Regions from separate parts of the Pseudovibrio sp. Tun.PSC04-5.I4 genome, predicted to be linked through region 1. Evidence: predicted binding sites of a transcription regulator. Region 1 holds the regulator's gene; the other holds the start of a gene.
The links. The regulator LexA, encoded in region 1, represses DNA repair genes until DNA is damaged. The targets are predictions, from matches to a motif close to TGTTCNNNNTGTGTTCNG.
Positions count from the first base shown of each region.

Region 1 (7,391 bases):
CCGACAAAGTAACAGATCTGAAAGACGGAGTGGAAATGGCAGCCCATGCAATAGATTCTGGCAATGCCCTTTCCCGTCTGGATAGACTTGTAGAGGCATCCGATGCCGCAACTGCCGCCGCAATGAAACTTTAAGACCGTAGGCCCATGTCAGATATCCTAAAGAAAATAGAAGCTTACAAACGTGAAGAAATCGCAGCTGCAAAAGCGCGAACTTCACTTTCTGATCTCCAAAATGATGCAAAAGCTGCATCACCAACGCGCGGATTTGCAAACTCCTTAAAGGCAAAACACGCCAATGGCGATTATGCTCTCATTGCAGAGGTTAAAAAGGCGAGCCCTTCCAAAGGCCTCATTCGCGCAGACTTCAACCCACCGGTGCTAGCCAAAGCCTATGAAAACGGCGGAGCTGCATGTCTTTCCGTCCTGACAGATACCCCGTCATTTCAAGGTAAACCAGAATATTTGGTTGCATCACGCGAGGCCGTATCTCTGCCAGTGTTGCGCAAAGATTTCCTTTATGACACCTACCAGGTGTTTGAAGCACGCGCTTGGGGAGCCGATTGTATCCTCATCATTATGGCAGCTGTGGATGATGTTCTGGCCAAAGAGCTGGAATATACTGCATTCGAGCTCGGAATGGATGCACTCATTGAGGTGCATGACGAAGCTGAGCTGGAGCGTGCGCTGAAGCTCTCCTCGCCGCTCATAGGTATCAACAACCGCAACCTCAAGACTTTCGAAACCTCTCTGGAAACAAGTGAACGCCTCGCACCGCGGGTCCCCAAAGACAGGATCATCGTCGGCGAAAGCGGCCTGTTCACACCGCAAGACCTCTCCAGAATGAAAAACTCCGGCATCTCCACATTCCTCATCGGCGAAAGCCTGATGCGGCAGGATGATGTTGAAAGCGCAACCAAAGCGCTTCTGAAAAGATAATAAAAAAACTGGCTTCAATGTGGAGCCAACCTACTGATTTAAAACCCGTCCAGAGGCCCTTCCATGTCAGAACTTTCGCCAAAACTTACCCACCTTGATGAGAGCGGCGCGGCCCATATGGTCGATATTTCGGAGAAAGAAGTCACCACGCGTATAGCTCGCGCAGGTGGGCAGGTGAAGATGTTGCCTGAAACTCTGGACATGATCCTCTCTGGCAATGCCAAAAAAGGTGACGTGCTGGCAACCGCACGGATCGCTGGCATTATGGCAGCCAAGAAAACTCACGAGCTAATCCCACTATGTCATCCGCTGATGCTATCTAAGGTTCAGGTAGACTTCACACCAAACCCGAACCTACCGGGAATCGAAATTGAAGTCTTTGCAAAAGTTGCAGGCCAGACTGGCATTGAGATGGAAGCGCTGACAGCTGCGTCTGTTGCGTGTTTGACAATCTACGATATGGCCAAAGCGGTTGATCGTTCTATGGAAATCGGAGAAATCCGGCTTCTGGAGAAGAAGGGCGGCAAGTCCGGTCATTTCCTGGCTGAGGAGGATAACTCCTGATGAGCTTGATCAGCATTGACGACGCACTTGAACGCCTTTTGAAAGGCGTTGAGGCAACACAAACAGAGCATCTCCCTCTTCTGGAAGCTGGAGAACGAGTGCTCGCAGAAGATGTTGCAGCAACGAGAACACAACCTCCGTTTTCTGCTTCCGCTATGGATGGCTACGCGGTCAAAGCAGCCGATACCAGTGATCCCAACAGATCGCTGAAGGTGATAAGTGAGGTTGCAGCAGGTCATAGTTATGACGGAACGCTACAGCATGGTGAAGCTCTTCGCATATTTACGGGCGCTCCAGTTCCTGATGGCGTCGACGCCGTTTTGATGCAGGAAAATGCACGCCGCGACGGGGATAACCTCTTTTGCGAAGAAGCGGTCCCTGTTGGTAAGTTTATCCGCCCGGCTGGCCTGGACTTCAAAGAAGGTGAAGTCCTCCTCAAGCAAGGCGACATACTAGGCTTCCGCGAACTCGCCTTAGCTGGCGCTATGAATCATGCAACACTGCCGTTGCATAAAAAGCCACTGGTTGCGATCCTCGCTAATGGAGATGAACTGGTAGAACCCGGTGAGACGCCCGGCCCGAATCAAATCATCGCCTCCAACCAGGTCGGCATCGCCGAGTTTGTTCGCAGCCTTGGCGGAACACCGCTAATGCTTGGCATTGCACCCGATCAACCACAAGAAATCACCGCACGTGTGAAGCAAGCGATTGAGGCCAAGGCAGACGTTTTGGTGACACTTGGCGGCGCATCAGTTGGCGACCACGATCTCATTCAAGATGTGTTGGGCGCTGAAGGCATGGAACTTGGCTTTTGGCGTATTGCTATGCGTCCCGGTAAACCACTGATGGCAGGCTCCCTTGGACCAATGAAAGTCCTCGGCCTCCCCGGCAATCCTGTTTCAAGTTTGGTCTGCGCCCTCCTCTTCCTCGGTCCACTGCTGAATAAAATGCTCGGGCGAACCGTAACTCAAACAAATCAAAACGTTATCAAAGCGACGCTGACGGCAGCCCTCCCGGAAAACGACCTGCGTCAGGACTACTTACGTGCGCAGGTAACGACAGACGACCAAGGCAATCTCACAACAGAGCCGTTTGCAAAACAAGACTCCTCAATGCTGGCCCTGTTGGCAAAGGCAGATGCTTTAATCATTAGAAAACCACACGCTGCAGCTGCAAATGTGGGTGATCAGGTTGACCTTTTAAAACTACGCTAAGCCAATTGGTAATGAATGGGCAACCCATGTCCACTCACCCTTCAAAATCCAAATCCCCCAGTTCTTGCAGGGCCTAACTGCAACAAAGCCATTGCAGAACACAATGAGAACAGGTAGAGTACGTTCGTGTTTTGTCCTTCCAATCGCATAAGTTGAACACCATCAAGTTAATTTTGGAAGGCTAAGAGCGGACGGCCTGAACGCCGTTGGATATCAATTTGCGCAAATGATGAGCGAACGGGGATAAAAGATGCTTACACAGAAGCAACACGAGCTTTTGATGTTCATCCATCAACGCTTGAAAGAAGCAGGTGTTCCACCGTCTTTTGACGAGATGAAAGATGCGCTGGATCTCCGTTCTAAATCAGGCATCCACCGTCTGATCACAGCGCTGGAAGAACGCGGCTTCATCCGCCGTCTTCCAAACCGCGCAAGAGCTCTCGAGATCCTTAGGTTGCCTGATTCCATCGCACCAGGCTTAAAGCCAATAACCAAGGAAAAAGGCTTTGCACCTGAGGTGATTGAGGGATCTCTTGGCAAAAAGAGCACGAACCCACCGTCAGCTTTCCGACCACGATCACCTGACGAAGTTCCGACGCTGGAAATTCCGGTCATGGGCCGCATTGCTGCTGGCGTACCGATTGAAGCAATCCAGACGCAAAGCCACTCTATCGCGATGCCGGCTGACCTGTTGGGTCGCGGCGAACATTATGCCCTGGAAGTCAAAGGCGACTCCATGATTGACGCTGGCATCTACGACGGGGATACAGTGCTCATAAAACGGGGTGATGAAGCTGAGAACGGTGAAATTGTAGTCGCCCTTATCGATGATGAAGAAGCAACGTTGAAGCGCCTGCGCAAAAAAGGGGCCTCAGTCGCGTTGGAAGCGGCCAACCCCGCCTACGAAACTCGCATCTTCGGGCCGGGCCGGGTTCGCATTCAAGGCAAGATGACTGCGCTCTTCCGCCGCTATTAAGCCACTGACATCACCAGATACCTGCGGATTCCATGGTCTGCGCTGAGCTGCATAAGCCCAGCGCACTTTTTTTATGCGATGACCGGGCGGTCCTCTTGCTGTAAACCACACATAAGCTGAACCGCGCGTTTCCAGCATTTTCTGATCTATCACCAACTCAGCCTTACAAGATGCCGGGGCTTGAAACTGGGCAACGACAATTGTTGCCATATCACAATCTGATATCAGGCTTTCTGCACGCTTAGACTGCGCCAACATTAAAGGCGCAGTCGTTTTATCTTCATCCAATAAAACTGATCTCGAAAACACCTGCAGGATACAACCAGCCTTATCACAGCGTCGGTCCTTTGCTCTGGCCTTATGAGCCTTGAATGCCTGAGAAGGCACTCCTCCTGCCTTCAGCAGGCTGCTAGACGTAAATGACAGTCTTGATGATGTGAGTCGCAATGTCCCATCCGCATCATAAAACGCAATGTGCATTCCTGTTTCCGTCACAATGAGATCAGGTGCGCTGTAGATCAGAAAACAAAAGACAGCTCCCGCAAAGCTAGGGAAAGCAAACCACTTCAAGCAAAATGGCAAAAGACATAATCCGAGTATAGCGAGGATTATGAGCCAGTACCCGAGCTCACTTGCAACACCAATACCACTTTGCCCTTCACTGAGTGAGCTCACCCAGTACGCAGCCTTCAAAACGAGCTGCAATCCCGCTTCCATGCCGTGCAGAAAAAACGCTTCGGCCCCAACAGGAATTGCCAGCAAACTTAGTAAGCCAAGGGGCATAACCACAAAGGTCACAAGTGGCATGGCGAGGATATTTCCCAGTAATCCATAGGGCGCAACTTGCTCAAAATGCATCGCGGCAAGCGGTGCTGTCGCCAATCCCGCAACCAGTGAGGTAAATGCGCAAGCTACCAACCACCGGGAAGATCTCCTCAGAAAGCCTTGAAAACCAACAGGATTTCTATTGGCAGTTGCCCCATCAATAGGCTTTAATCGGTCTTTCACAAAAGTATAAGCAGCGAGTAACGCTAAAACTGCGATGAACGACATCTGGAACCCTGGCGCTAAAACCTCCTCCGGCGCCAAGCTAAGCAACACCAGACAGGCCAGCGCCAGCCCGCGCATACTTAGCGCCCGCCGTCCCAGCAACCCAGCGCATAAAACCAGAACCGCCATGAGAAAAGCCCGCTGCGTTGCAACCGAAGCCCCTGATAATCCGAGATAAACGATTGCAGCCATCAAGGCAGCCAAAGTGCTGTAAGCGTGAATATGCCCGCGCAATGCTAAAGTGGAACTGAGGGATAACAGCAGCCGCGACGCAAGAAACACAAGCGATGTAACAAGGCCCATATGCATGCCCGAGATAGCGAGGACGTGAGCTAATCCTGCTTGTCGGAGAGCGCTCTTATCGATTTTGGAAAGATAGTCCCGTTTCCCCACCAGCAACGCCACCGCAAAGGCACTTTCAGGGCTGTAATCCAACACTTTGCGGATGCGTTGTGCGATGCTGATCCGTACACTCTCAATCACGCCCACAAACCCTATCCCCTCAGGATTGGCAGAAACGACGGGCCGTGAGAGCGCATATCCAACTGCACCAATTCCATCAAAAAACGCTGTGCGAGCAAAATCGTAGCTTCCAGGACGCACCACCCCGCCAGGTGGTAACAACCGCGCTTTCAAAACGATGTTATCCCCCAGAGAAGGCGCAGTTTTCATCCCCTTAATGCTGAGACGGATCAAAAAGGTAAAACGAGTTGTTCCCTTTTCAGGTGAACCAACTGAAGGCCGCAACACGACAGAATAGGAGTTATTACCGGACTGCTTCACAGCGGTGATAACACCTTCTACCTTACGCGTCACGGGTCGCTCCAAGCGCTCCGTTTGCAACCATTCCACACGCAAATCAGCAAGGAAAAATCCAGCGGAAAAGAACAGAAGTGCCAACAAACCGTAATGAGCTTTCCTCGCATACCGTGCTCGAAACACCAGCAGAACCAGTGCAATAAAGGGTATTACGCTCAATAGACCCCACGGCTCTGCAGGCAGGGAAAAATAGCAAAGCACACCTGCAAGGTGGCAAAGCGCATACCACACAATACCTTGCCCCCTATCCCAATCCTGCACAAAGGCCGCACGGGCATAACTGCCGGCAGCAGCCCAATCCGGATGAAGAACAAACATCCAACCCTGCTGAAGCCAGCCCTTCAAGTGCCCAACAGCTTGATATAAGTACGAGCTAAACGGTTGGTATTGCTCACAAACCACATCACTTGCGTCGCTATGTGAGTTCTCTGCGTTTTTTGGCAAAAAATTGCGTTGTTTTGACACTTGGTCATCTGCAATAAAATCCCCGGCAGAGGGACCAGCAAAAATCTTATCCTCCTCCACGCACAGTTCGCCTATTCTGATAGCACCACCACCAGATTGCGACTTGCCTGAGGATGATTGCCCCTCGTGCACCCTAAGCCCCTTTCTGCCTCTTGGGAGAAACCCCACGCTATGGTACACAGCCAGAAGAGATACGGCGCCCCGTCGTAATTACCCCAAATTTATCTATGTAACCTGCGAGATTTCTGATTAGGCCTATGACCAAAAACGTCGTTACGCGCTTTGCGCCCTCCCCAACTGGCTACCTTCATATTGGTGGCGCCCGTACAGCTCTATTCAACTGGCTCTATGCTAAGCGCCATGGTGGCAAAATGCTGCTGCGCATTGAAGACACTGACCGCTCACGCTCCTCCGAAGAGGCGGTTGATGCGCTGCTGGACGGCTTGACATGGCTGGGCATGGACTGGGACGGCGAGCCGATTTCTCAGTACGGCAATGCAGACCGTCACCGCGAAGTTGCTGAGCAGATGGTGAAGGATGGCACTGCCTACTACTGCTACAGCACACCTGAAGAAGTGAATGCGATGCGTGAAAAAGCGCGCGCTGAAAGCCGCCCGCCGCGTTACGACGGCACATGGCGTGAGCGCGATGCATCACAGGCACCTGCTGGCATCTCTCCGGCAGTTCGCTTGAAGGCTCCACAGGATGGCGAAACCATCGTGCAGGATGAAGTTCAAGGCACCGTAAAGTTCCCTAACAAAGACATGGACGATCTGGTCCTGCTGCGCTCTGACGGCAATCCAACCTACATGTTGGCTGTGGTGGTCGATGATCACGACATGGGCGTGACCCATATTGTGCGCGGTGATGACCACCTCACCAACGCAGCGCGTCAGGCTCTCATCTACAACGCCCTGAACTGGGAAGTGCCAGTCATGGCGCATATCCCGCTGATCTACGGACCAGACGGCGCAAAACTTTCCAAACGCCACGGCGCAATTGGCGCAGAAGCTTACCGTGCAATGGGTTACTTGCCGTCTGCTATGCGCAATTACCTTGCACGCCTTGGCTGGTCTCATGGAGATGATGAGATCTTCTCTACTGAGCAGATGATCGAGTGGTTTGGTTTTGACGCGATTGGTAAATCCCCATCCCGCTTCGATTTCAAAAAACTGGAAAACCTGAACGCCCATTACATGCGCTCTGAGGGTGATGACAGTCTGATGAAAGACTTCCTCGTCTACCTGATGGACGTAGAAGGCGGCATGGATGTCATGCGGTGGATTTCAGGCGATGGGAACATTGACAAGTTGGTTGCAGCCCTCCCGGGTCTCAAAGAGCGTGCAAAGACACTTGTAGAACTAC
Region 1 is NZ_FNLB01000006.1:1,658,576-1,665,966, forward strand. It holds gene trpD (anthranilate phosphoribosyltransferase) at 1-134, shown strand, start outside; gene trpC (indole-3-glycerol phosphate synthase TrpC) at 147-938, shown strand; gene moaC (cyclic pyranopterin monophosphate synthase MoaC) at 1,002-1,502, shown strand; gene glp (molybdopterin molybdotransferase MoeA) at 1,502-2,716, shown strand; gene lexA (transcriptional repressor LexA) at 2,967-3,692, shown strand; gene BLS62_RS12705 (ComEC/Rec2 family competence protein) at 3,588-5,879, opposite strand; gene gltX (glutamate--tRNA ligase) at 6,284-7,391, shown strand, end outside.

Region 2 (7,391 bases), 400 kb from region 1:
CTGCTGGATTCGAACCAGCGACCGTCGGCTTAGAAGGCCGGTGCTCTATCCAGCTGAGCTAAGGGACCACGTTGCTTAAGGGCGATTGTCCCGCCCCTTGCGTGAAACGTTCATAAGGCGTTTAGAAAATAATCTCAATGCAGAAACTTAATGAGTCCACGGAGATAATCGGTCAAACCGGAAATTATCTGAATAAACGGTCCTGCGGTGCTTGCGCGTGCTCTCTTCATCCACACGATAGGTGATCTGTTTGCGTGTCGCGTAAGCTACAGCTTCTTCTTTGGTCGAGAATTTCAGTTTAATCTGCTGCTTCATGTCAGAAGAAGATGTGTAACCCATCAACGGGTCAATGCTCTTAGGTGCTTGGGGATTGAACTCAAGCACCCAGTTGTTTGTTTTGGCAGTTCCAGACTGCATTGCAGTTTTGGACGGGCTGTAAATGCGAGCAACCATGTGACCTCTTTTTCCTCGCAGCAGACAGAAGCTGTTGATGCTGTCCTACGAATTACCAGTTCGACTATTTCTTCTCCAATTATGGCATTGCTGTCAATGCACTTGACTAAGCTATACCAGTATCTCTTAGGTAAATAACTATAGATGCAATAATTGCGGCTTTTAACTGAGTAATACTTTACTTCGTACCGGGCGATTAAAATTAAAAATTTGTGATGTTTTCGTGATATTTCTGGGACTAGTTGTATCTCTGAAGTTTAAGGGGATTTTTAACTTGAAATATACCGGCGAGAAAACTAGTTTGCGCCCAAACTGAGTGGTCAATGGAAATAAAAGTAAGTGAAGGTAACTTCTGCAGATGGAGTTTTCGGATCCCTTTATCTTCCGGGCGGCTCCGTGGGCGGCGTTCATAGCCTCTTTGAAACCATACGCACTCGCATTTTCCGACTCATTGGCGGAGAATGCTGGATGCTTACAGGCAAAATCAGCTTAATGCTGACTGCCAGGTGCGTAAGAAATTACGCGAATAAAACGTGGCGAAAAAAGTATACAGCATGTCAAACCTAAGAAAAAAGCCAACTCTAGACAAAGACTTAGAAAAGTTTAGCAGATTAGAGGTGGCCGGCAATGCAATGGCTCGTCCATTGATTGCTCCTGCGGTCGCATTTGTTTTCCTTATGTTCGCGATGGCGATGGCTGGCCTTTACGTATCCGGGCAACCAAACGCCCTGATCGTTGTTGCTGCAGCCGGTATCGGCGCTTATTTGGCAATCAATATTGGCGCTAATGATGTCGCGAACAATGTTGGCCCTTCTGTTGGCTCCAAAGCCCTCACTATTGGCGGTGCGCTTCTCCTTGCTGCTGTGTTTGAAAGCGCTGGTGCACTCATAGCAGGTGGTGATGTCGTTAAAACCGTCTCCAAAGGCATCATCGACCCAACATTGGTCGCTAATTACACTGATTTCGTAAAGCTGATGCTTGCGGCACTCATCTCTGCCGCGGTTTGGCTTAATCTGGCAACCTGGATTGGTGCCCCCGTCTCAACAACACACTCTGTTGTTGGTGGTGTTATGGGCGGTGGCATCGCAGCTGCCGGCTTCGACGCGGTAAGCTGGGATACAATGTCTGGCATTGCAGCGAGCTGGATCATCTCCCCAGTCCTTGGCGGTGTCATTGCTGCTTTGTTCCTGGCCTTCATCAAGTCTTTTATTATTTACCAGCACGACAAGATAGCAGCCGCCCGGCGATGGGTGCCTATATTGATTGCTATTATGATGGGTACTTTTGCGACCTACCTTGCAATGAAGGGCCTCAAGAAAATCGTCAAGATTGATATTGAGATTGCTCTTCTTCTTGGCGTTGTGGCATTCGTTCTGGCAATCGGTATTTGTCGTCCGCTGATTCGCAAACAGTCCGAAGGCATGGAAAACCGGAACCAGTCTCTTCGTACATTGTTCCGCTGGCCTTTGATTTTTTCTGCAGCCCTTTTATCGTTTGCACATGGCGCAAACGACGTTGCAAATGCAATTGGCCCCCTCGCCGCAATTGTGCACTCCATTCAGGAAGGTGGCATTGCTAAGGCAGTGACTATTCCGCTTTGGGTGATGCTGATTGGCGCTTTCGGAATATCGTTTGGCCTGATGCTCTTCGGTCCTAAGCTGATCCGCATGGTTGGTGAGAAAATCACCAAGTTGAACCCAATGCGCGCTTTCTGTGTGTCCCTCTCTGCAGCGATTACCGTGATCGTTGCATCCGGGTTCGGACTTCCAGTGAGCTCTACTCATATTGCTGTGGGTGCGATCTTTGGTGTTGGCTTTTTCCGTGAGTGGTACACCATGAAGTCCAAGCGCCGCGTTGCTTTTGTTAAGCAGCAAACGGGCATGGAAGGTTTCAGAGAATCTCAGGTGCGTGAAGATGAAAAACGCCGCATGCTTGTGCGTCGCTCTCATTTTATGACGATCATTGCAGCGTGGGTTGTTACAGTACCTGCGGCGGCGGCTTTGTCAGCGTGTTTGTTTTATCTATTGGATCTGCTTATCTTCTGAGGGAGGTCCACAGTTCCCAATAGCTCGAAGCCCGGTGGATTGCCTCCCCCGGGCTTTTTCTTTGTCTGCACACGTTTGAGCTGCCTTACAGAGCACAGAGCACAGAGCACAGAGCACAGAGCACAGAGCACAGAGCACAGAGCACAGAGCACAGAGCACAGAGCACAGAGCACAGAGCACAGAGCACAGAGCACAGAGCACAGAGCACAGAGCACAGAGCACAGAGCACAGAGCACAGAGCACAGAGCACAGAGCACAGAGCACAGAGCACAGAGCACAGAGCACAGAGCACAGAGCACAACAAATAAAACAGCGTACGCCGCTGTCTACATTCTAAATTGAATTATGAAGAGATTACTTGGGAGGAAATGGTCGGAGCAGCAGGATTCGAACCTGCGACCCTCTGGTCCCAAACCAGATGCGCTACCAGGCTGCGCTATGCTCCGATCAATTCGGCGGTTGTGTTGATGGTCGGAGCAGCAGGATTCGAACCTGCGACCCTCTGGTCCCAAACCAGATGCGCTACCAGGCTGCGCTATGCTCCGATCAATACAACCGATGTGATAAATGGTCGGAGCAGCAGGATTCGAACCTGCGACCCTCTGGTCCCAAACCAGATGCGCTACCAGGCTGCGCTATGCTCCGACAAAATCACCTCAACGCCGTGGCGTCTTCTTGAAGCAGGTATATAGGCAGTGTTTTAAAGCTTGGCAATAGCGTTTTAGAGTTTTTCCCAAGACATACGACAAAAAAGAGATCTTGATGTTTCGCTGTTGAAAACACTGAAATTTCAGAGACTTAAACCGCACCCATGCAAACGCATAAAACTTTAGGATTTCCGCTAGTCAGCACATAAAAAAAAGGGTGAGCACAAAAGACTCACCCCAAGTTTATTCCAGAGACCCGCAAGTGGATCTACAATCGCCAAACAGAGGTCAATAACAAACATGAATATTGAACTCATGTTTTAATTTACAAAAATATCCTGCGAGGTCAAGTGATAAAAGCCAAGAAATATAAAATTTTGGATGGATTAGTTTGTAGATGCGACGAGGCTACTACGTTTATTCAGCCATTCATCAGCCCATTCCGCAGATTTGCGGCGCTCTTGCTCTGATGCAAGCGAAAATGCTTTTTCGTGCAGTGAGATGATCCATGCATCTTTTTCACCGCTGACAATTTGCCGGCGAGCGAGCGTCATCCACTTAAGGCCGGTTATGCGTGCTGATGTCAGTTCTTCTGTAAAGAAGAGAAGTTCGCCAAATTTTGCCTGAGCACCCACATGACCTTTAACTGCGGCCAGTTTTAGCCAACGTGCGGCTAGTCGGTTGTCGTGATCCGGCTGCTCAGAATCCAGATACATAAGGCCTAAACTGTATTGAGCATCTGCATCACCAAAATAGGAGGCCGCATAAGTAAAGATCTCACGCGCCTTGTTTGGGTTCTGTTTTACTGCGGTGTCACTGATACCGGTCTGGAAGTAATGACCAAGCTCGACCAGAGCGCTTGCCACAAAGGGTGCGGACCTTGCTTTCGGACCTTCAGAGGAATATTCACGGACGACCTGCGAGAAGTACTGGAAGGCTTGTAAGTCATCTTCTGGAACACCATCCCCTTGAGCATACATTCTACCTAGTTTCCAGGCAGCCATGGGCTGGCCATTTTCAGCAGCGTAGCGAAGTGGTGAGAGTGCCTTATCCTTCTCTCCAGAGTAATAGGCTCGCGCGCCATCCCGCAATGCTTGTTGCGGTGTGATATTTGCCATCTGATTGACGGCTTCCATGGCACTCTTTTTTGTGTCGAGTGCGTGAGCATGTCCCAAGATAAGAAGAGTGAGGATGGAGGCACATCCCAAACTCGTCGCAAGACGCGTAAATGCACCGCGATGCATTGCCACTTCATCTTTTAACAGAGCTACTTTCAAAATGCCTCACTTGACCGTTGTAGTTAGACTACTGGTTCTGACTTCTTGCGCTTTCGGTGCCTAAGTTCTCCCGAGGCTATGAAATGCAAAAATGTCAATTTTGGCTCCAAAGGTGATGTATCTTCAAATTGTCACAAATAATCTTACAAATGCCTAGCTTCTCGTCCGCTTAACAAAAAAACCACACAGTTCGACCACCTCTACAACACGGACACGGACACGGCAAACTACCCAATTTGACATGAGTGAGCCAGTGTCAGTTTCTACCATTCCTCTCACTGCGAAATGCTGTTGCATGCTCGCAACATTTCGCAGTGAGAGCACGCTTTGGCTGTGTATGCACAGTGCAAATACACGGAGTGTTTCATACAAGCTCCGTTATTTGACGTTTGTATTTTCGCCGGGAATGGCGCATATGGCTTGCCCTAGAGCTTCAATTGGATTGGTAGTCGTAACGGGTATGCGTCAAATCGTGCAAAAACGCGCTTACCCACAAGGAACAAGAGTAGAACGCTGGCAGAATTTTGCCCTTTTCTCTTAGTCCTGCAAGACTGCCATTCGATTCGTTTGCTGTGAAAGCACAAAGCCAAATCAAAGAGGTATGATGAGCTCGCGTGATGATCTGTTTGCAAGTGTTGCCAAATGCGTGGAAGATTTAACCACCGCTTCCAGTGACATTAAAAGAAAACAAACTTCAGCTCCAAGTGCGCCTGCTTCCTCTGCAAAGCCCTCTCCTGCGAGAAAGGCTCCCGTGGGTGCGAGCGACGGCACGGACTATACGGCCGCTGATATTGAAGTGTTGGAAGGGCTGGAGCCTGTTCGTCGGCGTCCTGGTATGTATATCGGCGGAACGGACGAAAAAGCTCTTCACCACCTGTTTGCCGAAGTGATTGACAACTCCATGGATGAGGCCGTCGCTGGCCACGCCAGTTGGATCGATGTCTCCTTGGGTGATGATGGGTATCTGACGATTACAGATAATGGGCGCGGCATTCCGGTCGACCAGCACCCTAAATACAAAGATAAGTCTGCACTTGAAGTCATTATGACGACGTTGCATGCAGGCGGTAAGTTTGACAGCAAGGTCTATGAGACATCCGGCGGCCTTCACGGTGTCGGTATCTCCGTTGTGAACGCTCTTTCCGAAGAGCTTGTTGTGGAAGTTGCTCGTAACCGTAAGCTTTACCGCCAAACGTTCCGGCGTGGCCTTGCCGATGGTGGACTGGAACTGGTTGGTGATGTTCACAATCGCCGCGGTACAATGGTTCGGTTCAAACCAGACGCTGAGATTTTCGGTAAGACACTCAAATTTGTACCTGCCCGTCTGATGAAGATGGCTCGTTCCAAAGCCTACCTGTTTGGCGGTGTAGAAATTCGCTGGCGCTGTGCTAAATCGCTGACGAGTGACGCGAACGGCGTTCCAGAAAACGCGACATTCCACTTCCCGGGCGGTCTTAAAGATTATTTGAGTGAAGCACTTGGACAGGAACGACGCGTCACAGACGAAATTTTTTCCGGTCGGACACAGGCAACCGGCAAACATGGTTCTGTTGAATGGGCTGTTGCATGGTTTGCTGGTGACGGCTTCGTCAACTCCTACTGTAATACTGTCCCCACTCCAGACGGCGGAACGCACGAAACCGGGCTTCGCTATGCGCTGTTGCGCGGGTTGAAAGCTTACGGCGAGCTGATTGGCAATAAGAGAGCTTCTATCATCACAGGGGATGATGTGCTGACGTCCGCCGCTGCGATGCTGTCTGTTTTTGTTCGTGAACCGGAATTTGTTGGCCAGACCAAAGACAGACTGGCGACCAATGAAGCGACGCGCATTGCAGAAAATGCTGTTCGTGATGCGTTTGACCATTGGCTAACGGCCTCCCCTAATCAGGCAAACAAGCTTCTTGAATGGGTACTTGACCGTGCTGATGAACGCCTTAAGCGGCGTCAGGACAAAGATGTTGCCCGTAAAACCGCTGTGCGACGGCTTCGGCTTCCCGGCAAGCTGGCGGATTGCTCCACCAGCAAGTCTGAAGGAACTGAATTGTTCATCGTGGAGGGCGATTCTGCGGGCGGTTCAGCAAAGCAGGCTCGGAACCGTGCAACACAAGCCATCCTTCCACTGCGCGGTAAGATCTTGAATGTAGCCAATGCTGGCCGGGATAAGTTATTGGCAAACCAACTGCTTTCCGATCTTATTCAGGCATTGGGTTGCGGTACACGATCCAATTATGATGATAAAGACCTGCGTTACGAGCGCATTGTTATCATGACGGATGCAGATGTGGATGGGGCGCATATTGCGGCGCTACTGATAACGTTCTTTTATAAAGAGATGCCAGGCCTTATCCATAATGGGCACCTCCACCTTGCAGTCCCCCCGCTTTACCGCATCAGCCAAGGCGGGAAGACACTCTACGCAAGAGACGACGAGCACCGCGAAGAGCTTTTGAGAACCAGTTTTAAAAAGAACGGCAAGATTGAAATCGGCCGTTTTAAAGGACTGGGGGAGATGATGCCATCTCAGCTGAAAGAAACAACCATGGACCCGAAACGCAGAACACTTCTTCAAGTGGTCATTGCTGAAGATGCAGTGATAGAAACCGGACATGCAGTGGAGCAGTTGATGGGTAATAAACCCGAAGCAAGGTTTAATTTCATTCAGGAACGAGCAGAATTTGCAACGGATCTAAATATATAGAACTGGCCTAATTCTGCAGCTTTTGCTTAGTTAAGCACAAGTTAGCGCTTCCAAACCTAGGCATAACTTGAAGGAATATATCGGTTATGCTGCGGATTTTATTGACAACGCTGCCTATAACTGTAGTGTTCCGCCAAACTGGTGGGAGAGACCTGTAACCCATACGGATTCCAGCTTCTCTCCTCATATATCGCAAAGAACATGAAATATGTCGTTTTCCACTCTCGGACTTAGTGAGAAAGTACTCGCTGCTGTAGAAACATCCGGCTAT
Region 2 is NZ_FNLB01000006.1:1,258,808-1,266,198, reverse strand. It holds tRNA gene BLS62_RS10800 (tRNA-Arg) at 1-68, opposite strand, end outside; gene BLS62_RS10795 (ETC complex I subunit) at 148-453, opposite strand; gene BLS62_RS10790 (inorganic phosphate transporter) at 1,008-2,498, shown strand; tRNA gene BLS62_RS10785 (tRNA-Pro) at 2,868-2,944, opposite strand; tRNA gene BLS62_RS10780 (tRNA-Pro) at 2,967-3,043, opposite strand; tRNA gene BLS62_RS10775 (tRNA-Pro) at 3,067-3,143, opposite strand; gene BLS62_RS10770 (tetratricopeptide repeat protein) at 3,532-4,422, opposite strand; gene parE (DNA topoisomerase IV subunit B) at 5,027-7,120, shown strand; gene BLS62_RS10760 (DEAD/DEAH box helicase) at 7,329-7,391, shown strand, end outside.
Region 2: parE (DNA topoisomerase IV subunit B) is a predicted target of LexA. The motif match lies at 4,918-4,935, and genes of this name have one in related genera.